Linked DNA regions of Gloeocapsopsis sp. IPPAS B-1203. The protein of the gene in region 1 interacts with the protein of each later gene in a pairwise test. Links are inferred from orthologs where the notes say so. Each region holds a gene or a part of one and is shown on either strand. Other genes may lie near its edges. The genes, in order: gyrB and gyrA.

What was found.
Region 2: the proteins of gyrB (region 1) and gyrA interact in binary tests that used the Escherichia coli proteins (3 or more experiments, as listed by UniProt). The link is inferred for Gloeocapsopsis sp. IPPAS B-1203 from one-to-one orthologs.

The regions. Positions count from the first base shown.
Region 1 is NZ_PEIG01000008.1:11,434-22,721, reverse strand. What follows is about bases 3,880-6,765. They hold gyrB (DNA topoisomerase (ATP-hydrolyzing) subunit B), read right to left. Parts: upstream 6,350-6,765; coding sequence 4,409-6,349; downstream 3,880-4,408. Other genes in these bases: miaA (tRNA (adenosine(37)-N6)-dimethylallyltransferase MiaA), read left to right, coding at 6,481-6,765; CSQ79_RS15140 (sugar transferase), read left to right, coding at 3,880-4,284. Also shown: CSQ79_RS15155 (methyltransferase), read left to right, coding at 1-1,034; CSQ79_RS15150 (methyltransferase), read left to right, coding at 1,117-2,157; CSQ79_RS15145 (cytochrome P450), read left to right, coding at 2,176-3,537; more of CSQ79_RS15140, read left to right, coding at 3,634-3,879; more of miaA, read left to right, coding at 6,766-7,419; CSQ79_RS15125 (Uma2 family endonuclease), read right to left, coding at 7,527-8,228; glycolate oxidase subunit GlcD, read left to right, coding at 8,408-9,880; CSQ79_RS15115 (PAS domain-containing sensor histidine kinase), read right to left, coding at 9,913-11,238. UniProt on the Escherichia coli protein: DNA gyrase negatively supercoils closed circular double-stranded DNA in an ATP-dependent manner to maintain chromosomes in an underwound state.
Region 2 is NZ_PEIG01000007.1:21,341-32,867, reverse strand. Bases 4,872-7,996 are described here. They hold gyrA (DNA topoisomerase (ATP-hydrolyzing) subunit A), read right to left. Parts: upstream 7,665-7,996; coding sequence 5,079-7,664; downstream 4,872-5,078. Other genes in these bases: lnt (apolipoprotein N-acyltransferase), read right to left, coding at 4,872-5,009. Outside these bases: CSQ79_RS13840 (zinc-dependent metalloprotease), read right to left, coding at 1-401; CSQ79_RS13835 (pentapeptide repeat-containing protein), read left to right, coding at 652-1,134; purT (formate-dependent phosphoribosylglycinamide formyltransferase), read left to right, coding at 1,354-2,514; CSQ79_RS13825 (alpha/beta fold hydrolase), read left to right, coding at 2,519-3,388; more of lnt, read right to left, coding at 3,453-4,871; CSQ79_RS13810 (hypothetical protein), read left to right, coding at 8,030-8,218; CSQ79_RS13805 (histone deacetylase family protein), read left to right, coding at 8,263-9,186; CSQ79_RS27795 (hypothetical protein), read left to right, coding at 9,421-9,585; CSQ79_RS13800 (hypothetical protein), read left to right, coding at 9,673-10,062; CSQ79_RS13795 (UDP-N-acetylmuramoyl-tripeptide--D-alanyl-D-alanine ligase), read left to right, coding at 10,127-11,476; CSQ79_RS13790 (GNAT family N-acetyltransferase), read left to right, coding at 11,507-11,527. UniProt on the Escherichia coli protein: A type II topoisomerase that negatively supercoils closed circular double-stranded (ds) DNA in an ATP-dependent manner to maintain chromosomes in an underwound state.

The DNA.
Region 1 (11,288 bases):
CATTGCAGAAATTTAGAGCCAAAATGATGCCACCCCAAGTGGCAATGGTGGAGATGATCAATGCTTACCAGGTTTCGCAAGCAATTTATGTTGCAGCACAACTAGGAATTGCTGACTTGCTTAAAGATGGCGCTAAAAGTAGTAAGGAACTAGCACACCTGACTAGAGTAGATGAACAGTCACTTTATCGATTATTGCGATCGCTTGCGAGTTTTGGAATATTTGCCGAAGACGAGGAAAAATGCTTTGACTTAACAGCTTTAGCTGTGACGTTACAAATAGATTCTCCTGAATCAGTACGTGCTTGGGCAATTATGTCAGGTGAAAAGTGGCACTGGAATTTGTGGAGTAACTTGATTGAAAGTGTCAAAACAGGTAAAACCGCTGTTGAATATACCTTTGGTAAGCCAAATATTTTTGAGTACTTTGTCCAAGATTCTCAAGCTGGCAATCATTTTGATGAGGCGATGACTAATTTAGCTTCGTTAAATAATAGCGCGATCGCCACTGGCTACGATTTTTCAGGAATCTCTAAATTAGTTGATATTGGTGGTGGTTATGGTAGTCATCTGACAACAATTCTTAAAACATATCCATCAATCAAAGGTGTTCTATTCGATCAGCCATCTGTCATTGCTGGTGCTAAAGAGTTTATTACAGAAAATGGACTAGCGGAGCGGTGTGAGTTAGTTGCTGGCGACTTTTTTCAGTCTGTACCGCCAGGCGGTGATGTTTACCTTCTTAAAACCGTTATTCATGACTGGGATGAACATAATGCAGTTAAGATTCTCAAAAACTGTCGTCGCGCCATGACAGAACACAGCAAGCTATTGCTTGTTGAAGCAGTAATTCCTCCTGGAAATACACCTTATTTCGGTAAACTTCTGGATTTAGAAATGTTAACAACTTCTGGTGGACGCGAACGTACAGAAGCAGAATATCGCACACTTTTTGATGCCGCAGGTTTCAAGCTGACAAAAGTCTTTGCCACAGCATCTCCTTGGAAAATCATTGAGGCTGTTGGTGTTAGTTGATCAGGGAAAACAATAGCAAGTTACATAGAAGAATCGTTCATTACAAATTAGTATGCCCCTCACCATCTAACTATCTAGAGAAATGATTACTACTAAACCAAATCCCAATATGCCACCAGACTTACCTCCACAAGTGGCAATGATGCAAATGTTAGGGGGTTTACGAGTAGCACGATTAATCTATGCTGCTGCTGAATTGGGCATTGCTGACTTATTAGCAGATGGTTCTCAAACTGTTGAGGCGTTGGCACAAGCAACCGGAACTCATGCACCATCACTTTATCGGTTGATGCGATCGCTTGCAAGTGTTGGTATTTTTGCCGAGTATGAGTGTTATTTTAGCTTAACGCCCCTTGCTGAGTTCCTTCAAAGTGACACTCCTGATTCAGTCCGCGCTGCTGTTAAATTTTTTGGTCAAGATTGGCACTGGAATGTTTGGGAAAATCTGCATTACAGTGTCAAAACTGGAGAACCTGCGTTTGAATACCTTTATAAACAAGGATTATTTGAATTTTATCAAGATCCCGAAGTTGCGCGAGTTTCTAACGAGTCCAAGGCGAGTATTTCGCAGCGTGCAGCGCAATCGCTACTTGCAAATTATGACTTTTCATTGATTAATAAAGTCGTTGATATTGGTATTTTTGCCAGTGGCGGCACAGTTATTTCACTGTTACAAGCAAACCCCACAATGCAAGGGGTACTTTTTGATTATCCTGCGGCGATCGCTGCGGCAACTTCAGCAATTGAATCAGCCAAAGTTGCAGATCGCTGTGAATTGATTGCAGGTAATTGTTTAGATTCAGTACCTAGTGGCGGTGATGCATACATTCTCATGTTTGTCGTTCACAATTGGGATGACAATCGCGCAGTGCAACTTCTGAAAAACTGTCGTGAGGCAATGTCAGCAGATGGCAGACTTTTAATCGTAGAAATGATTATGCCTCTTGGTAATCAGCCTTTTGTCGGAAAGTTAATTGATTTAGAATCGTTACTCACAACTCCTGGTGGCTATGAACGTACTGAAGCACAATACCGATCTCTCTTAGCATCTGCTGGTCTTCAGGTAACAAGAATTATCCCTACACAAACTGCTAATAGCATCATCGAAGCTGTACGCGCTTGAGCAAAGGAGCTATTTTTAATGGTTGTCCAAACAAAACCAACGTCACAATTTAAACCAGCAGAGGAAATGCCTGGTAGCTTTGGTAAGCTATTTGGAGGTGAGACAAAAGAGCTATTTAGAGACGAAGAACTTTTTTACTGGGATCACTTTCAGCGCTATGGCTCAGTTTTTAAATCACGGATTTTTGGTAAAAATTTCGCTTTTTTAGTTGGTCCTGATGCTAACCGCTTAGTTCTAGCAGAAAAAGCAGATCATCTTTCTGCACGACTAGGTTGGATTTTTTTAGAACCCATTTTTGGTAAAGGGTTGCTCTTACAAGATGGTGCAGAACATCAAGCAACACGCCGCTTAATGTATCCAGGAATGCACGGGCGATCGCTTAATAATTACTTTGACACAATTCAAGAAATTGTTGATAAGTTTTTTGAAGACTGGCAAGCAGGTAGTACAATTTCCCTCATTGAAGAATTCACCAATCTTTCAACAACAATTGCAATTCGCCTCATCTTAGGCACTGAAACCGAAAGCGAATTTGCAGAAGCAACACAGTATTTTTTAGGAATGCTTGTGGGACGAAGGGCAAAGTTAAAACTCGATATTCCCCAAACATTATATGGGCGATCGCAGCAAGCACGGCGCAATTTACAAGCTTTCTTACGGCGTAAAATTGCTCAACGCAGACAACAGGGATTACTACAAGAGTCACGCGATTTTCTTGGATTGTTACTCGCATCTGTTGATGAAAATGGTAACTCTTTGAGTGCATCGGATATTATTGACCAATTACTGATGGTCCTATTTGCAGGACATGAAAATCCGGCAGTGCTACTTGCATGGTTGATGTTTGAGTTAGTCGCGCATCCTGAGTGGTGCGATCGCCTACGTACTGAATACGCCCAAGTCGTGGGTCATGAACCACTTAACTTATCTCATCTTAAACAACTTCCTCAAATGGGCTACGCCCTCAAAGAGGTAGAACGTCTGTATCCTCCTGTACAAAATATGTCGCGTGGGGTTGTTAAAGATATTTATTACGCAGGCTACTGCATTCCCGCTGGCTGGCACGTCGATATTTCTCCACTGCTAACGCATCGTTTACCTGAAATCTATACTGATCCCGATCGCTTTGATCCTGATCGTTTTGCCCCACCGCGTGAAGAAGATAAAAAGCACTCCTTTGCATTAGTAGGCTTTGGTAGTGGTCCGCACAGTTGCTTGGGCTGGCAATTTGCCCAGATGGAAATGAAGATTATCCTCTCCAAGTTGTTGCGTTACGACTGGAGTGTGACTCCTGAACCAAGTGCAATCGTGCCAGTGCGTCAGCCTTCCAAGTATCAAGATAGTCTCCAAGCACAAGTTAAGAAAGTTTTAAATGCGTGAGTTTTAAGTTGTTAATAAATATTTTTCTAATCACCAATTACCAACCTTTCCTATTGGCTATAAGTGTCAACTAGACTGTTAAGGGTTTACTGTACTATGCAACTTAGTTTTGTCAGTCACCCACGATATACGTTGCAACTTGTTAGTAAGCGAATTATTGACATTTTGGGCGCTGGTGTAGGAATACTTCTGCTGAGTCCTTTGATGCTTGCGATCGCACTTGTGATTTCTCTAGACTCAAAAGGATCAATTTTCTTTCGGCAAGAACGTTTGGGGCGCGGTGGAAAACCTTTCTTGATCTGGAAATTTCGCACTATGGTAGTGAATGCTGAGCAACTTTTGCAAGAGCTAGAGCATTTAAATGAATCAGACGGTGGAGTACTCTTTAAAATGAAAGAAGATCCTCGTATCACCCGCGTTGGTAAATTCTTGCGACGGACTAGTTTAGATGAGTTGCCACAACTATTTAACGTTGTTCAAGGTCATATGAGCTTAGTAGGTCCGCGTCCTCTGCAATTACGCGATTGTACTCTAGCCATCAAAAACCATCGCAATACTTTTATAAAACGTTTAGAACTCATGCCTGGGGTCACTGGTTTGTGGCAGATTAGTGGACGTAGTGAGGTGAGCTTTGAATATATGCTGCACTTAGATATGATTTATCGCGATCGCTGGTCTTTATGGTTAGATCTATATATTATCTGGCAAACCGTTATGGTTGTGATTACAGGTAAAGGTGCTTATTAAATTTTTTGTCACACAATTAAACTACTCTAAGTTTATGTAGTTACGCAAGAAAACCAAGGAAACAAAAAAGGAGAAAGCCTTGAGACTTTTCTCCTCATGTGTAAAATACTACTTATTTAGCAGCTTAGATATCAAGTTCAGCAAGATTTAGGCGAGAACCGTAAGTTTCAATAAACTCACGACGTGGGGCGACGCGATCGCCCATCAAAATCGTAAAGATGCGATCAGCTTCGGCAGCGTCTTCAATCTCGACTCGTTTCATCGTGCGCGTTTCAGGGTTCATTGTTGTTGCCCATAGTTGCTCAGGCATCATTTCACCCAACCCTTTAAAGCGTTGAATTGTATAGTTAGCATTGTCAGGGAACTCGTGCCGAATCAAGTTTTGCAGTTCGCGTTCGCTATAGCAGTAGTAGTGATTGCGCCCGCGTTCTACTTTATATAGTGGGGGACAAGCAATGTAAATATAACCTTGATCGATCAGTTCGCGCTGATAGCGATAAAAGAAAGTTAATAAGAGTGTTCTGATATGCGCTCCATCAACATCAGCATCAGTCATAATGACAATGTGGTGATAACGCAATTGCGAAGCATCAAATTCTTCACCCTTAACACCTAATCCTAATGCAGTAATTAAGGCTTGAATTTCGGTGTTCTTGTAGATTTTGGCGTCGTCTGTTTTCTCAATATTGAGAATCTTACCACGCAATGGCAGAATTGCTTGAAAGCGGCGATCGCGTCCTTGCTTTGCACTTCCTCCTGCACTATCCCCTTCCACGATGAAGATTTCTGACTCGCTGGCATCTCTAGAACTACAATCTGCTAACTTACCAGGTAAGGGAGATGATTCTAGTACTGATTTACGCCGGACTAGTTCTCTTGCATGACGTGCAGCTTCTGCAGCTTTGAAAGCTTGAATTGCTTTATCTAGAACCGAATCAGCAACATTAGGATGAAAATCTAAATACTCGGTGAGAACTTCACCAACAAGCGAGTCAACAATACCCCGAACTTCGGTATTACCCAGCTTTGTTTTCGTTTGTCCCTCAAACTCAGGGTCTGGAACTTTAACAGAGATGACTCCTGTTAAACCTTCGCGGACATGTTCGCCACTCAGATTAGGTTCATTATCCTTAATTTTGTTCCGCTTACGAGCGATCGCGTTCAGTGTACGTGTTAGTACAGCTTTTAATCCTTCTAGGTGTGTACCACCGTCAACAGTACGAATATTGTTAGCAAAACCTAATATATTATCTGTGTATGCATCAACAGACCATTGCAAAGCAACTTCAACTTGGACGTTGTTGCGTTCTCCTTGCACAAAGATAATTTCTTCGTGTAAAGGCTGCTTATCCCGGTTCATGTACGCGATATACTCTTTAATTCCACCTTTGTACTCATATGTCTCGACTTTCGGTTCGCTGCTTTTTAATAGTTCTAAGCGGCGATCGCTAAAAGTAATCTTGACACCAGCATTGAGGTATGCGAGTTCGCGCAAACGACCAGCTAGAGTAATGTAATCAAACTCGGTTCCTGTTGTGAAAATCGTTGCATCTGGCTTAAAGGTGACAGAAGTTCCTGTTTTACCCTCATTAAAAGCTTTAACTTGTAATTCAGTCACAGGAATGCCACGCTCGAAACGTTGAACGTGAACACGTTTGTCACGCCATACAGTAACTTCAATCAACTCAGATAAAGCATTGACAACGGAAATTCCAACTCCGTGCAATCCTCCAGAAACTTTGTAACCACCTCCACCGAATTTTCCTCCGGCGTGTAATACTGTCATTACTGTTTCTAATGCTGATTTGCCAGTTTGGGGGTGCGTATCTGTGGGAATGCCTCGACCATCATCTGTTACTGTAACTGAACCATCTGCATTTAAATCCACCTCCACATGAGTGCAGTGTCCCGCTAAAGCTTCATCGATCGAATTGTCTACAACCTCGTAAACTAGATGATGGAGTCCTCGCGGACCAGTGGAGCCAATGTACATACCCGGTCTTTTGCGCACCGGTTCCAGACCTTCCAGAACTTGAATCTGATCGGCGCTGTAACTGCTAGTCATGCAAGGTATTCTCCACGAAATTTAAAGTTTGAGCAGCTATCTGACTCAAAAAATAAAAAAACACTCATAAATTGTAGCATAAAAGCCTTGAAGACGGCTGTAGAGGTATTTTAGAGGAATTTTTCAGGGGGATGTACCCAAGTAATTTTTATCGATCTTGCTTAATCACAATTTGTGGTGCGACAGCAACAGGTAAATCACAACTTGCGATCGCACTTGCAACGAAACTCGGTTTGGCTGTGATTCTCAGTGCAGATTCGCGCCAAGTATACCGCGAGTTTAATATTGGCACAGCCAAGCCATCAATTGCTGAACAAAATTTAGCACCACACTATTTAATTGATATCTGCGCACCTACTCAAACTCTCACTGTCGCAGATTACCAAACACAAGCACAAGGTTTAATTACTCAGTTTCAGCAGCAAGGAAAAATTCCCTTCTTAGTGGGTGGAACAGGGCTATACATTCGTTCAGTAGTGCAAGGGTTAAAAATTCCGAGAGTCGCACCGAATACCGAGTTGCGATCGCAGCTAGAATCGCTCGGTCAAACCCAACTTTATAGTATTTTGCAGCAGGTCGATCCAATTGCAGCGCAGAAAATTCACAGTAACGATTTAGTCAGAACATTGCGGGCGTTGGAAGTGTTTTACGTGACAGGTTGTCCAATTTCACAGCAACAAGGAGAGCAGCCACCGAGTTATCCAATTTTACAGATTGGTTTAGATTGTAGTACAGAGTGCTTACGCGATCGCATTTTTCAACGCACCGAACAAATGATTGCAGACGGCTTAGTAGCTGAAGTGGAATATCTTTATCACAAATACGGTGCTGATCTACCACTATTAAATACACTGGGATATCACGAGATCAAGCAGTACCTTGCTGGCGAAGTCACACTAACTCAAGCAAAAGAACTGATAGTTTTGCATACAAGGCAATTTGCCAAGCGACAGCGTACCTGGTTTCGTGCGTATCCTCAAATTGAATGGTTTAATGCTGATGCGCCTAGCTTATTTGACCAAGTTTACCAGCGAGTACAAGCATTTTTAAATAAAAAACCTCTTACATAAATGCGAGTGCAAATAAATTTGTTGTTCTCATTGAGTGAGATAGTATTACCCATAAAATTCTGTTTATAAAGTGTGCGTAGGCATACTTCGTCTATGTAGCCCCGACTTCAGTCGGAAGGCTCAATTCCCATCCTCCGTAGTTGTTCAGCAAGGAGTTGAGCGCGTTGTTCAGCTTGTGAAGCGCGTTGTTCGGCTTGTGAAGCGCGTTCATCTCCAGTAAGCAAAATATTTCCATCTTGGTAGCACCAGCGTAACCATGTATCTTGCCTGCCTTCAAATTCTCCTTGCCATATTGTCACACCTAGTCCGACTTGTTCGAGCCAAGTTTCACTAATTTCCGAATATCGCATTCCTCTGAGTTCATACACCCGTAGCACTTGTCCAAATTGCCCAGTAGGATCGTACACAATATAGTAGCTGACGCGCATATGCTCGTAGATTCTTAGTTTCTTACCCAGTTCATCCCCTTCTTTGTTAGAAACAATCTCAATCGCAACTTCTGGTGGTTTTCCAAAACGCCACACCATATAACAACGATTTTGCTTTTCCCACCAATTTTGTGGAACTTGCACGTCAAAACTGAGAAACACATCGGGTACAATCGCGGGTTGCAAATCGGTGTAGTAAACGCCAACGTTTGCTTCAGCTAAAAAAATTTGTGTTTTTAATGCACTGTAAAGGGAACTAACAAGCAGGCGTTGCTGTTTAGCAGAGGCGAAATTATCCACAGGTGTATCGTCTTCAGTAATTAGCTGATTAGCATCTGGTACGTAGTAGTCATCGTCACAGATGAAAGTTGGCTCAACCATGATTACCACTTGAGAAACGCTATTTCTAGATTAGTTGATAGATGCGATCTAAATAATATATGTCAGCTTCTTGAGCTTCTCGTATAGGGGTACAGGGAAGAACAAATCATGACAAATAACAAATTAGTCGCAAATCTTGTCAGAATATTATTTAAGCCCTTCGTTTAACACAAGCCACTATGCTTCTTAGAAATCAGCAGCACAGCAAATGGAAACCACTTATTAAGCAATTTGAGGCTGTTCTTGGCAAAAATGGCGTAGTGCAGCGCAAGGAAGAATTAATTACTTATGAGTGTGATGGTTTAACTAGTTATCGTCAACGCCCTGCGGTAGTTGTGTTACCACGCACAACTGAACAAGTCGCAGAGATAGTGAAAATATGCGATCGCAATTCAATTCCCTTCATAGCACGCGGTTCTGGTACTGGCTTATCTGGTGGTGCGCTACCAATTGAAGATTGTGTTTTGATTGTAACCGCCATGATGCGGCAAATTCTCAAGGTAGACTTGGAAAATCAGCAAGTTATTGTCCAACCTGGAGTCATCAATAATTGGGTAACGCAAACTGTTAGCGGTGCTGGATTCTATTATGCTCCCGATCCTTCTAGTCAAATTATCTGCTCAATTGGTGGTAATGTTGCAGAAAATTCGGGTGGCGTCCACTGTCTCAAATATGGCGTAACGACAAATCATGTTTTAGGATTAAAGCTTGTACTTCCTGATGGCACAATTACTGAAGTGGGCGGACAAGTTCCAGAAATGCCTGGATATGATCTTACAGGAGTGTTTGTTGGTTCAGAAGGAACACTAGGTATTGCCACAGAAATTACACTAAAGATTCTCAAAACAGCTGAATCAATTTGCGTTCTCTTAGCAGATTTTACCAGCGTAGAAGCCGCAGGTGCTGCTGTGTCTGATATTATCAGTGCTGGAATCATTCCTGCGGGGATGGAGATGATGGATAACCTCAGTATTAATGCAGTGGAAGATGTTGTTGCGACAGGCTGCTATCCTAGAGACGCACAAGCAATTCTATTAGTCGAAATCGATGGCTTAGCTATAGAAGTGGCTACAAATAAACAACGAATTGCTGATATTTGTAAACAGAATGGCGCACGAAACATTACTACAGCAAATGATCCAGAAACACGCTTGAAGCTATGGAAAGGACGTAAAGCAGCTTTTGCCGCTGCAGGACATCTTAGCCCCGATTATTATGTCCAAGATGGAGTTATTCCCCGTACACAATTGCCGTTTGTTTTGCAAGAAATTGAGAACTTAAGTAAACAATACGGTTATCGAATTGCTAATGTATTCCATGCGGGTGATGGTAATCTTCATCCTTTAATTTTGTACAATAACTCCATTCCTGGTGCATTAGAACAAGTGGAAGAATTAGGTGGAGAAATTCTCAAGCTTTGTGTTAAAGTCGGTGGAAGTATTTCAGGTGAACATGGAATTGGTGCTGATAAGCGATGCTATATGCCAGATATGTTTACCCAAACCGATCTAGAAACCATGCAATATATTCGTCAAGCATTTAATCCGAAAGGACTGGCAAATCCTGGAAAAATATTTCCGACACCTCGTACGTGTGGAGAAGCTGCAAGGGCTGAATTAGCAAATAAATTTGATTCAGTAGAGCGATTTTAAATGTGAATAAAAGCAAAAATAAATAATACACTTTAGCATTGTTCAGGTATTGTGACAGTGACTGTAGTACCAACTCCAACTTGACTCTCTATGACAATATTTCCATTGTGTAAATCCACGCACTGTTTTACTATGGACATACCTAAACCTGTTCCAGGAATTGTACTAGTGTTGCTACCACGATAAAAAGAGTCAAATAAATATTTTTGGTCTTTTTCTGGAATACCAACTCCTTGGTCTTGAATTCTGAAAGTAATCTCTTGTGATTTATATGCTAATTCAAAGTTAATATTTCCACCCTGAGGCGAATACTTAATAGCATTAGATAATAAGTTTATGAGAATATGTCTCAATAGTTTTGCATCTAGGTAAACATGAGTAACTGAACTTGTACAGTTGAATTTAATTGTATGCAAATTAGTAGTACTGCTAATTTGCATATGTTCTACTATTTCACCACAAAATTGTATTAAATCTAAATAAGTTGGAGCAAACTGTAACTTTTCCGCTTCAAGTTTACCAACTATTAAAATATCATCTAACAACTGTGTCATGTGATTACCTGCAGTTTGAATACGTTCGAGATAAAGTTGTTTCTTTTCTTCTGATATTTGGTTACTGAACTTTTCAAGTAATTTAGCTGCCATAAGAATAACTGCAAGTGGTGTACGGAACTCATGCGATGCTGTCGTGATAAAACGCGATTTAAGTTCAACTAATTCTCGTTCTTTCGCCAAAGCGTAGTGAATTTCGACTTCAGCTTGCTTGCGCTCAGTTATATCCCGAAATATACCTCTAGTTGAAACTGGTTTACCTTGAACAAACTTACAATTAATGCTTCCAGAAAGTATAACTTTCCTACCACTTTTTGAAATAAACGTAGCTTCAACTTCATTACAAACCTCACCAACCATTATTTTTTTAAAAATTTCCATACAATGATCTAAGCAATCAGGATGAATAACTTCAAATATGGAAAGAGTTTCTATCTCCGTATCACTGTACTCTAGAGTGGCTTTCCAAGCTTGATTTACATAAATAAATTTACCTTCTGGTGTAACGCATTGAATTAAATCATTCGCATTTTCAAATAAATCGCGGTATCTTTCTTCGCTTTCGCGTAGAGCTATTTCCATCTGCTGCTGTTCAACAATTTTATCTGCTAGTTGTTGATTAACTTGTTGTAACTGTAGAGTTTGTTTTTGAAGCTTTTGCTCTAAAGTTTGATTGATTTTTTGAATTTTATTTGACTGTTTATTGTAAGCGATCGCATTTTGTTTGTGATTCAAAAATGACTTTATCTGAATAATTGTCTTTTCCCACATAGTGATAGCTTTTGCAATTTTTAAATGACTCAATTAAATTATTATGCAAAAAAATAGACCACAAAAGAATATGATTATCAAAC
Region 2 (11,527 bases), on another replicon or contig:
ATTTTGCCTGTATCTTTGTGCGTGTAGAGAGTATATAATCCTGCTACTTTTGTTGTATCTTTAACAACCTCATGAAACGGTTGTAAGTCAGCTTGCTTATTTGTATTTTTTGTTACTAAATATTCTGGAATATTAGGTTTGTTTTCGTCTTTGACAGGTTGTAAAAATGGCTGTTTTGCCGTTTTGTCATTATCTGCTACCCAAACAAACGGTTGACGCTGTGGCTTGTCATCTTGGAGTACCCACACTCCTGGTGGTAGCTTTTGCAAAGGGTTGTCCTCTGTTGGAATCTCTGTTAGTTGTGACTGCGAAGGTATAGCAGCAATCCCAGCGATCGCCGGTTTAATCCCAACAAATAATAAACTTTGTAGTAATACAATATATAATGGTAGCCTCTTCATCCCACCAATTCCTTCACTGGTTTCTCAGCGTTTAAATTTATATAGCAGTGTTTACTAATTCCTTCATTTCCTCACCACCACAAGCTATCTTGTTATCCTGAGTTAACACGAATATTAGACTAGAAGCCCTGCTTGCTAGTGTGTATTATTCCCAAAAATTGTTATTTTATTAACAGTCATATCTTACTTTTACATTTAATTCAGCAGGATGCTGAGAAGTTATGTACAAAATTAATTGTTATTAGCATTAATGTTAAATTCTGCAACTCATAACCTCTACGACGTGTGCAAGCAGTTTCTCCAAAAAGATAGCTGTCAACGTTCACTACAACTTCAGCAGCTTGGTTTAGCACGTTATGCTGATTTCTTAACGCAAATACACTTAAACGAAGCAAACATAGCTTGTGTTATGCGTTTTTTTCAAAACCCTAGTCGTGTCAAATTTCCTCAGCTTCAAGGTGCAGATCTATCTAATTTAATTTTAGACCACAGCAATTTGATTCGGGGCGATTTATCTAGTGCAAACTTGCAAGGTAGTAGTCTTGTTAATGCTGATTTAATATTTGCCAATTTTACGAGGGCAAACTTGAGAAATGCTAATTTGACTGGTGCAACATTAAATGCAACGATTTGGTTGGAGACGATAGTTGAGAACTGTAATTTTGGTACGGGTATTGGACTAACTGATATTCAGCGACAGAATTTAATAATACGTAACGCTCAGTTCGATTGAATTATATTTAAAATATTTAACTATTCAAAGTATAAAAAAACACATTAAGATAGCTTACTTCAGTGAATATACTTATATACCCTTTGTTTATTAGATAGCAACTTCAGAATTGTGAAGGGTAGTTTTAGCTTATCTTCAATAAAAAATGAATGGGTCATACAGAGGGTTTCGCTTTTGGCGTAAAGTGTTTTTAGTAAAAAGAATTCTCAAGCAAAAGGCATGATTTTAACACTTCCGCGAAAGTTTCTGTTACTTGGTTCAGGCGAACTAGGTAAAGAATTTGTGATTGCAGCGCAACGGCTAGGAAATTTTATTGTTGCGGTTGATCGTTATGCTAATGCCCCAGCAATGCAGGTTGCTGATGGATGTGAAGTTATTTCTATGTTGAATGGTGATGATTTAGAAGCTGTTATAGAGAAACATCAACCCGATTTCATTATTCCAGAAATTGAAGCAATTAGAACTGAAAAATTACTTGAATTTGAACAACGCGGGATTACTGTTATCCCAACTGCTAAAGCAACTAATTTTACAATGAACCGCGATCGCATTCGCGAACTAGCACACGTTCAACTTGGAATTCGGACTGCTAAATATGCTTATGCGGCTAGTTTAGATGAATTAGTTACCGCTGCTCAAGTTATTGGTTTTCCAAATGTAGTTAAACCAATTATGTCTTCATCAGGAAAAGGTCAAGCAGTAGTTTATCAACCTGAGGAAGTAACAACAGCTTGGAATTATGCCATAAAAAATTCCAGAGGAGATAGTCAAAAACTTATTGTTGAAGAATTTATTCAGTTTCAAACTGAAATTACACTCTTAACAATTAAGCAGTGGAATGCGCCAACATTTTTTTGTCCAGCAATTGGACATCGTCAAGAAAATGGAGATTATCAAGAATCTTGGCAACCTGCTAAAATTTCAAATGAGTTATTAGTTGAAGCACAGGCGATCGCCCAAAAAGTTACTGATGCTTTGGGTGGTGCAGGAATTTTTGGAGTAGAGTTTTTTGTTACCAAAGATGAAGTCATATTTTCGGAACTTTCACCTCGACCTCATGATACAGGCATGGTAACATTAATTTCGCAAAATCTTAATGAGTTTGAGTTACACCTGCGGGCTGTTTTAGGATTACCGATACCGCAAATTGAATTGTTAGCACCTTCAGCAAGTGCAGTTATCTTAGCTCATGAATACGCCAATCGAGTTTCATATACTGGTGTTGCAGAGGCTTTAGCAGAAAATGTTGAATTGCGCTTATTTGGCAAGCCAGATGCACGCCCAGGGCGACGAATGGGAGTAGCCTTGGCTAAAGGTATAAATGTAGAGGAAGCAAGAGAAAAAGCACTACAAGCTGCCAGCAAAGTTAAAGTTGTTTAAAAATATGTTTCCTACCTTTCTACCATCGCAAGTACAGCTACTTAAGGAAAAGGCAGCAATTGCTTTAGCTCAAAGTATTCAGCGTAAGTCGATTGTAACTTCGTTGAGTAAACAGGCGATCGCGACAGCTTATGTGTGTCAAGGTACAGGTAAACCAATTTTACTGCTACATGGATTTGATAGTTCAGTCTTAGAGTTTCGCTATCTTCTACCATTACTCGCTAAATCTCGTCAGACTTGGGCAGTCGATCTACTCGGATTTGGTTTTACTGAAAGAATGAGAGAAATTGAATACAATCCAAACTCAATTAAAGCTCATCTTAATAGTTTCTGGAAGCTGATCGATCAACCATTGACATTAGTTGGTGCTTCGATGGGAGGCGCAACAGCAATTGATTTTGCATTGGATTATCCGCAAGCAGTGGAAAAATTAATTTTGATTAATAGTGTAGGTTTTAGTGGTGATTTTCCGCTTGGTAAGTTTTTGTTTTCACCTTTTGATTATTTAGCAATAGAGTATTGGCGACAGCGTAAACTTCAAGCACTCTACTGGGGAAATTACTCGGATTCTCTAGAAGCAATACGTTGTGCATCATTACATTTAGATATGCCTAATTGGTATGAAGCAATGCTGAGTTTTATGAAAAGTGGTGGATATGGTGATTTAGCAGATAAAATTCACGAAATTAGTCAACCTACACTGATTTTATGGGGAGATCGCGATGATACTTTGAGTGTAAATGATGCAACGAAGTTTCAACAGGCGATCGCACATTCTCAACTAATTTGGTTAAAGAATTGCGGTCATGTTCCCCAATTAGAACAACCAAAAATTTTAGCTAATTATATTCAAGCGTATTTAAATGATGTGTAGCTTATGTAATATCTATTTAATATTAAGATGTGGGGTAGATAACTTGCTTGCCTATACTTAACGGCTATCTTTCACTTGAATTAGGGTAACTTACATACAATTCAGTCAATTTAACTACTACAGCTAATCCTAATAGTAAAGGTGTCAGCCAATCTCCCCAACGAACATATAAAGTTTGTGTAGTACGTCGATAGATTGTTTCTGCATGTAATTCGTAAGTGTTGATGTCAGATATCCACAATGTTCTACCGTGCGGATCGACAATACCTGAGTAACCTGTATTTGTTGCGCGTACTGCCCAACGCTCTGTTTCTATTGCTCGCATGGTATCTTGAGCATGGTGTTGTGCTGGCATTGAAGGGCTGTAATGTGCGTTGTTTGCAGCGCTGAGGATAAATTGTCCGCCTGCTGCTGCTTGATATCGTACTTGTTCAGGGAACGCAGAACTATAACAAATTACGGCGATCGCACGTCCAAAAGGTGTGTCAAATATTTGATCTGGCAAACCTGGTACTTGTCTAGCTTCTAGGGGAGACAACCGTTGAATTAATCCTCCTAAAACCTGTTCAAATGGAATGTATTCACCAATCGGTACTAATTTGACTTTGTCGTAGCGACTGAATTCGCCTTTTTCAGTAAGAGTAAATATGCTGTTGGTGTAACTTTGTCCTTGTTCGCCAAATGCACCGATCCAAGCGGTTACGCCTTTTTCTTGTACGGCCGAGTACAAAGAAGTACGCTGTACCTCACTCCACATAAAAGGTAAAGCCCCTTCTGGTGTCAGAACTGCCTCAACTCCTTGATCAACTAAGGTAAGATAGCCTTCAGTGTAACCTGCGATCGCTCGTCGCAATCCTTCAGGATAAAGTTTGATCGGATTAGGAATATTACCTTGAATAATTCCTACTCTCAAAGCAGTCTCTGGTTGTTGTACCAAAGGGCGATTATATAAACCAAACCCAACAAGATGTAACGTCACAAAAAGTATGCAGCCACTGGCAAATACTCTTATTGCAGCCCTTTTATCCTTGATCCCTGACCCCCAACCCCCGCCTGATCTCTCATATTTCATCCATGCTTCAGCTAATAAGGCGTTGACTGCAACAATTGCAGCTGTAACAGTGAGGGAACCAGAAAGTTGTCCTAGATGGAGAATGACTAAGTTATGAGGGCTTTGAGTGTAGGACAGTGAAGTCCAGTATAAAGGTCCTAAACTCCATAAACTTTCTAAACCACACCACAATGCAATGCCAATGAGAATGCGGGTGATTCCTGAACCTTGGCTGAAAACAGTCATACAGACTGCCCAAATTGTTACTAAGACTGCGCCCCAAAGTGTAATCGCAGCCCAGCAAAATAGTGCGATCGCAATACTTGCAAGCCACGGGACTCCCATCCACATCATCGGATGAACGCCAGTAATCCAAGATAAAGCGATACCGTGATAGCCAATTCCCCACAGTACCGCTGAGAGTAGTTTAGTTTTTCGTTTTGTGGGAGATGCAACCAATACCCATAAAGGGACTAGTGCGATCCATGCCAAAAACCATGCTTCGACAGGGGCGACAGTCAGCCCCATGAGCATACCACCAGCTAAAGCAAGAAAACCAGAGGCAAGCATTGCCCACCTCTGATCGTACTGTTTACTCAATCTCGTTTTCACAATCGGCATTTTGCTGGTCTGTAGCCCTTAGTTATCTGACTCTGTTGCTTCGCTAACATCAGGAGGAACTAAAGCAACAGCAGCGATCGCATCGTCTTCGTCTAAGCGCTGCACGCGTACGCCAGTAGCAGAACGCGATTGTGGTGATATAGCTTTGACAGCTTGACGGATAATAATTCCGCGACTTGTCACCATCATGAGTTCATCAACTTCATTCACAATCCTCAATGCGGCTAGTTGATCTTTAAATCCTTTGCGTGCTTTGAACTTAGTTGCAATCTTACCTTTTGTTGCTCGATTGTATAATTTGAATTGAGTGACTGGTACGCGCTTACCGTAACCACCCATTGTAATAATTAACACCCACGGACCTTGCGTGCTGTTTTCCAGCAATTCGCCATTGTCTTCTGTCTCATCCTCAATCTCAATATCTTCTTCAGTATCCGCAGTGACACTATCATTAATGTTTGCCAAGACTGAACTAGGAAGAATATCCATACCGATAAGTTCGTCTCCCTCACGCAGTTTCATTGCTTTTACACCGCGTGTTGCCCTACCAAGAGGACGTAGTTGCTCGTGATCAGTTCTAAAATGAATTGCCATACCATAGCGCGAACCGATGATAATGCTATCTTCTACACGTGCCCGTCGTACCCAACGCAGTTGATCGCCTTCTTCTAAAGAAATTGCAATCAAGCCATTTGCCCGAATATTACTGAAGGCACTGAGTTCAGTTTTTTTGATGTAACCGCCCCGCGTCAGCATGACGAGATATTCATCACTACTGAATTCGCTGACTGGAACAACCGATGTAATTTTTTCTCCCTTGGGAATTGGTAGCATTTGGACAATTGGCGTACCGCGACTTGTCCGCGAACCAATAGGAATTTGGTAAGCTTTGAGGCAATAAACAACACCGCGATCGCTAAAGAATAAAACACTATCGTGGTCGCAACATGTTAAGAAATGCTCAATGCCGTCATCTTCTTTCATGCGGGTTGCGGCTTTGCCACGAGTTGCCCGACTTTGTGCCTCAAAGGCATTCACTGGCATTCTCTTGATGTAACCTTGCTCAGTAACAAGAATTAAAGCTTTCTCGTTTGCAATTAAATCAGTATCGCCAATCTCACCTTTATCAGGTTCAATAACTGTACGGCGCGGCGTTGCATGAGCTGCTTTAATCTGAGTAACTTCGTTTTCAATAATTTCTAAAACACGTTCGCGGCGTGCCAAAATATCGCGTAAATCGGCGATCTGTACTTGTAATTCCTCGTGTTCTTGACGAATTTTCTCAGCTTCTAATGCTGTGAGGCGTCGCAATTGCATTTGTAAGATTGCATCTGCTTGGGCATCAGATAAACCATATCTTTCGATCAGTTCATGACGTGCAGTTGGGGCATCTGCTGCATGGCGAATTAATTCAATAATTCCATCCAAGTTGGCAAGAGCAATTAATAAACCTTGCAGTAAGTGATCGCGTTCTTCGGCTTTGCGCAGTTCATAGCGCGTTCTGCGACTAATTGCTTCAATGCGGAAGTCTAAGAAGACATTTAGGAACTGCTTGATGGTGAGTAATTGCGGTTCGCCATTTACCAAAGCCAGCATATTGGCTCCAAAGTTGGCTTGTAAAGGCGTTTGCTTATACAAGTTATTGAGAACAACACGCGGGTAAGCTGTGCCTTTCAACTCAATGACAACTCGCATCCCATCGCGATCGCTTTCGTCTCGGATATCAGCAATACCTTCTAACCGCTTTTCGTTAACCATTTCCGCAATGCGTTCGATCAATGCGGCTTTGTTGGTTTGATATGGCAGTTCAGTAATGATAATCGCTTCGCGATCGGGTCGTCCGCGTTGTTCGATTGTTTCCAGATTAGCGACACCACGCATGGTAATAGAACCACGCCCTGTCGTATAAGCTTCGCGAATTCCACTTGTGCCTAATACCTGTCCTCCTGTAGGAAAATCAGGTCCAGGAATGTATTGCATTAACTGGTTATCAGTAATTTCTGGATTGTGAATCAATGCAACTAATCCATCAATTAATTCACCCAAGTTATGTGGAGGAATGTTTGTCGCCATTCCCACCGCAATTCCTGAAGCACCGTTGAGTAAAAGCTGCGGAACTCGTGCAGGTAGGACAATTGGTTCTTGTTGCGAACCATCAAAGTTATCGGTAAAGTCTACGGTTTCTGATTCAATATCTCGAAGGAGAGCATCACCTGTAAAGGCTTGCAAACGACATTCTGTGTATCGCATTGCTGCTGGTGGATCGTTATCTACGGAACCAAAGTTTCCGTGTCCATTGATCAATGGCAATCGCATTGAGAAATCCTGTGCCATCCGTACCAGTGCGTCATACACCGATCCATCACCGTGAGGATGGTATTTACCTAAAACTTCCCCAACAACACGAGCACATTTCCGAAACGGGCGATCTGCGGTTAAACCCAATTCATGCATTGCATAAAGAATGCGGCGATGCACAGGTTTCAGACCATCCCTGGCATCCGGCAGCGCCCGACCTACAATGACGCTCATAGCGTACTCTAAATAGGAGCGGGACATCTCATTACGCAGATCAGTTGGGATAATCCTATCCTGACTTGTCATATGGTGAAAAACTCCAAAAATCTAAGATTTTTAGTCGTTAAAGTGGAAAAACGCCAAATTACTCCACTTTTCTGCTAAATATTTGTTAAATAATGATACAATTCTAGCATATTTTCTCTACGACTGGAGGAAGCAGCTTGGCGAATGAATTCGCTGCTAGATAAACAAAGTCCACGGATTTAGAGTCTTGAGTTTAAAACTTAAAATTCAAATCTCTTGAAACTTCGTTGAGGTAGCGCAAAAGAGAGTCGAAGGGCATCTGTGACTGATGCAGGAGATTTAGAGCATAAGAATTTAAGTCGCAAGGTAGTGTGTAAACTTGAAAAAAGCAGTTTAAGCTGTGGCAAGTTAGATAGAAAGCTCCCATGACAGAAAAAGAACGCCCAGAAGATGTACTATCACCAGAAGTGTTAGACAAAATCAAACATCCGCCAGCAATTGATGATGTCATGCAACAATTGCCAACAGAAGAAGTCACTGGTAATCCAGCAATGACACCGCCAATGCATGATACGCCGATGGATGATAGAAGCGACTTGAAACGAGATGAGTAAGGCTACAATTTAGATTCAGTAGTCCATGCTGTTTTGTTTGTAATATGCTGCCAGTGATCTATTCGGATGAGTTTTTGGAACACAAAACTGGACGGTTTCACCCAGAAACACCTAAGCGATTAAGCGCGATCGCAACAGCACTACAACAATCAAAGTTTGCACACCATCTAGAGTGGCGATCGCCTACGCCGGTAAATGAATCTCCAGCATTAGCATTTGTAGAACGTATTCATACACCGAAGTACATCGAACTTGTTCGCTACATAGCAAACACTGGCGGCGGTTATTTAGAAGCAGATACACTCGTTTCGCCACGCAGCTATGACGTTGCCTTGTTAGCAGTCAGTGCGTGGCTAGATGGTGTTAGCATTGTTTTAGAGAATCACAATCCAGCTTTTGTTCTAACACGTCCCCCAGGACATCATGCTGAAAGCGATCGCGGTATGGGTTTTTGTCTTTTCTCCAACGCGGCGATCGCTGCACACTACGCTTTAGAGCAACCTGATATTAACCGAGTTGCTATTCTTGATTGGGACGTACATCATGGTAACGGTACTCAAGCGATCGTCGAAAATCATCCTCAGATAGCTTTTTGCTCACTTCATCAGTCTCCTTGCTACCCTGGAACTGGACAAGCATCTGAGCAAGGTAAATATAACAACGTTCTCAATCTACCTGTGTCTCCTGGTAGTACAATGGCAGTCTATCAACCCTTGTTTGAAGAAAAAGTTGTTCCTTTCTTGTCCAACTTTCAACCAGACTTATTAATTGTTAGTGCAGGATACGACGCCAATGCGGCTGATCCTTTAGCAGAAATCGCACTACAACCTCATGATTACAGCAAGTTTACTGAATATTGTCTACAGCTGACTCCCAAAGTCGTTTTTGGCTTAGAGGGTGGCTACGACTTCGCAGCACTTTCTCAATCAGTTGTCGCTACGTTGGAAAAATGCTTGATTAGTATTTAACTCGATTTGTAGCAAGAACATACATGGCTTTTAAATATAAACGGTAATTCAATATACATTTGAAGTAAACTTATCGAAAAAAACATTTTCTTTGAAAAGAAAAGCTTTTAGCCGTATAATTACAGGTGTAACAAATTGTTAAGCAGGTAGATATAGTAATTTCTCTGTGGAATTTAACCGTAATAGCGTGGAGAAATAAGGAAGAGCTACCATCTAAAGTTGAGTGTAAGAATAATGACAACGTATATTTTGTTCGAGAATGCCCTAGAAATGCTAAAAAATGCATACCTTGCATCTACGCTTGGATTAATTATAGTTTCTGGGATTGGTTTAGTAGCGATCGCACTTGTAGAGAAAGACACACCAGCTTCTAAAACACAGCAACATCATCACGTCTAAACATTTCATCCATCCTAGGGTACATTTTCCTCCTTCTTTGGATATACTTATCTGAACTAGATTTCTGCCACAGAAGGAACTTTGGGTATGACCTGCGTAGAGTTGGAAAGAGAAATTGCCAAAATAGTCATGGCGATGATGACTCGGAACATACAAATTGGACAAGATTTAATCAGTCATCTCAACTCCCAACTTTCTACAGAAGCAGCAGCAGGAGTCATAATTATTTGCATTGAGCGTGTATTGTGGTTAGATCCCAGTGCGGTAATTTGGACAATAGCTCATCTTTTGCCTGTTGGCATCCGACAAGAGATTCAGAAGACTTTTCTTGTACACTTCTATAAGCACTTAATTTTTCAAGGTTTTCTTCCTGGCAAAGACTTTAGTGTTGATGGCAACAGTCAGTTACTGTTGAACTCGCAAGCTAAGTTAGCCATCTTTGGTAATTCAAAATTGAAAAACATCAAAAGTACTTAGTAACAGAATCGCTGTAAAGTAAGAAACAGAGATTCCCTAATTGATCTGTTCATTACCCTTACCTATGCCTTGTGGCACGTTAAATCAACTTATTCAAGTTTTAGCTGCTAAATCAGTTTTGTCCGATACTGAGTTAACTTTTCAGTTTACAGGTGTTAATACAGATACTCGCATTATCGAACCAGGTGATATTTTTGTTGCACTACGAGGGGAAAAGTTTGACGGTCACGCATTTGTAACAGCAGCTTTAGACAAAGGTGCGATCGCCGCTATCGTTGATTCTAAATTTCAAGCACCAAACGAATCACTACCACTACTGCAAGTAGAAAATACTTTAGAGGCTTATCAAAAAATTGCGCATTGGTGGCGCCAGCAATTTTCAATTCCCGTCATTGCAATTACGGGTTCTGTTGGCAAAACGACAACTAAAGAGTTGATGGCTGCAGTTTTAGCAACTCAGGGTCATGTTCTCAAGACACAGGCAAATTACAATAATGAAATTGGCGTCCCTAAAACCTTACTGGAACTGAGTTCTGAACACAACTACGCAGTCATTGAAATGGCAATGCGTGCGAAAGGAGAAATTGCCTTATTAACACAAATAGCTTGTCCGACGATCGGCGTGATTACAAATGTAGGAACTGCACATATCGAAAGATTAGGTTCAGAACAAGCGATCGCTGAGGCTAAGTGTGAGTTATTAGCGCAAATGTCAAATTCAGCGATGGGGATTCTCAATCATGACAATTCCCGTCTGATGACAACCGCTGCAACAGTATGGCGAGGTCAAACTGTTACGTATGGTTTAGCAGGTGGAGATGTACGCGGAGAAATTACTGACAATCAAATATTAGTCGATGGCAGGTATTTGCCTTTACCATTACCAGGGCGACACAATGCCATAAATTTTCTTGCTGCTTTGGCTGTTGCCAAGGTTTTACAAATTGATTGGTCAAACTTAATTGATTTAGTTGTTGATATGCCAAGTGGGCGATCGCAACGTCACGAATTACCCAATGATGTGGTACTCTTAGATGAAAGTTATAATGCTGCACCAGAAGCTATGCAAGCAGCGCTGCATCTACTAGCAGAAACACCAGGAAAGCGGCGGATTGCGGTGTTAGGTGCGATGAAAGAACTGGGAGAGCGATCGCGGCAATTGCATCAAGAAGTTGGTAATTTAGTAAGTCAACTTAATATTGATTTATTGATAGTTCTAGTTGACGGTGAAGATGCAGAAGCGATCGCAACAAGCGCAGTAGAGATTCCCACTGAATGTTTTTCTAACCACGAAAATATCGTAAAACGCTTGAGAGAGGTTGTCAAAGAAGGCGATCGTATTCTTGTTAAAGCTGCACATTCGGTAGGACTCGATCGTATCGTCAATGATTTTCGTAACAAGTCAAATTTGTAAGTAATAAGATATCCATTTTTCTACTTATCAATGGAAATTTGTAATTTATCC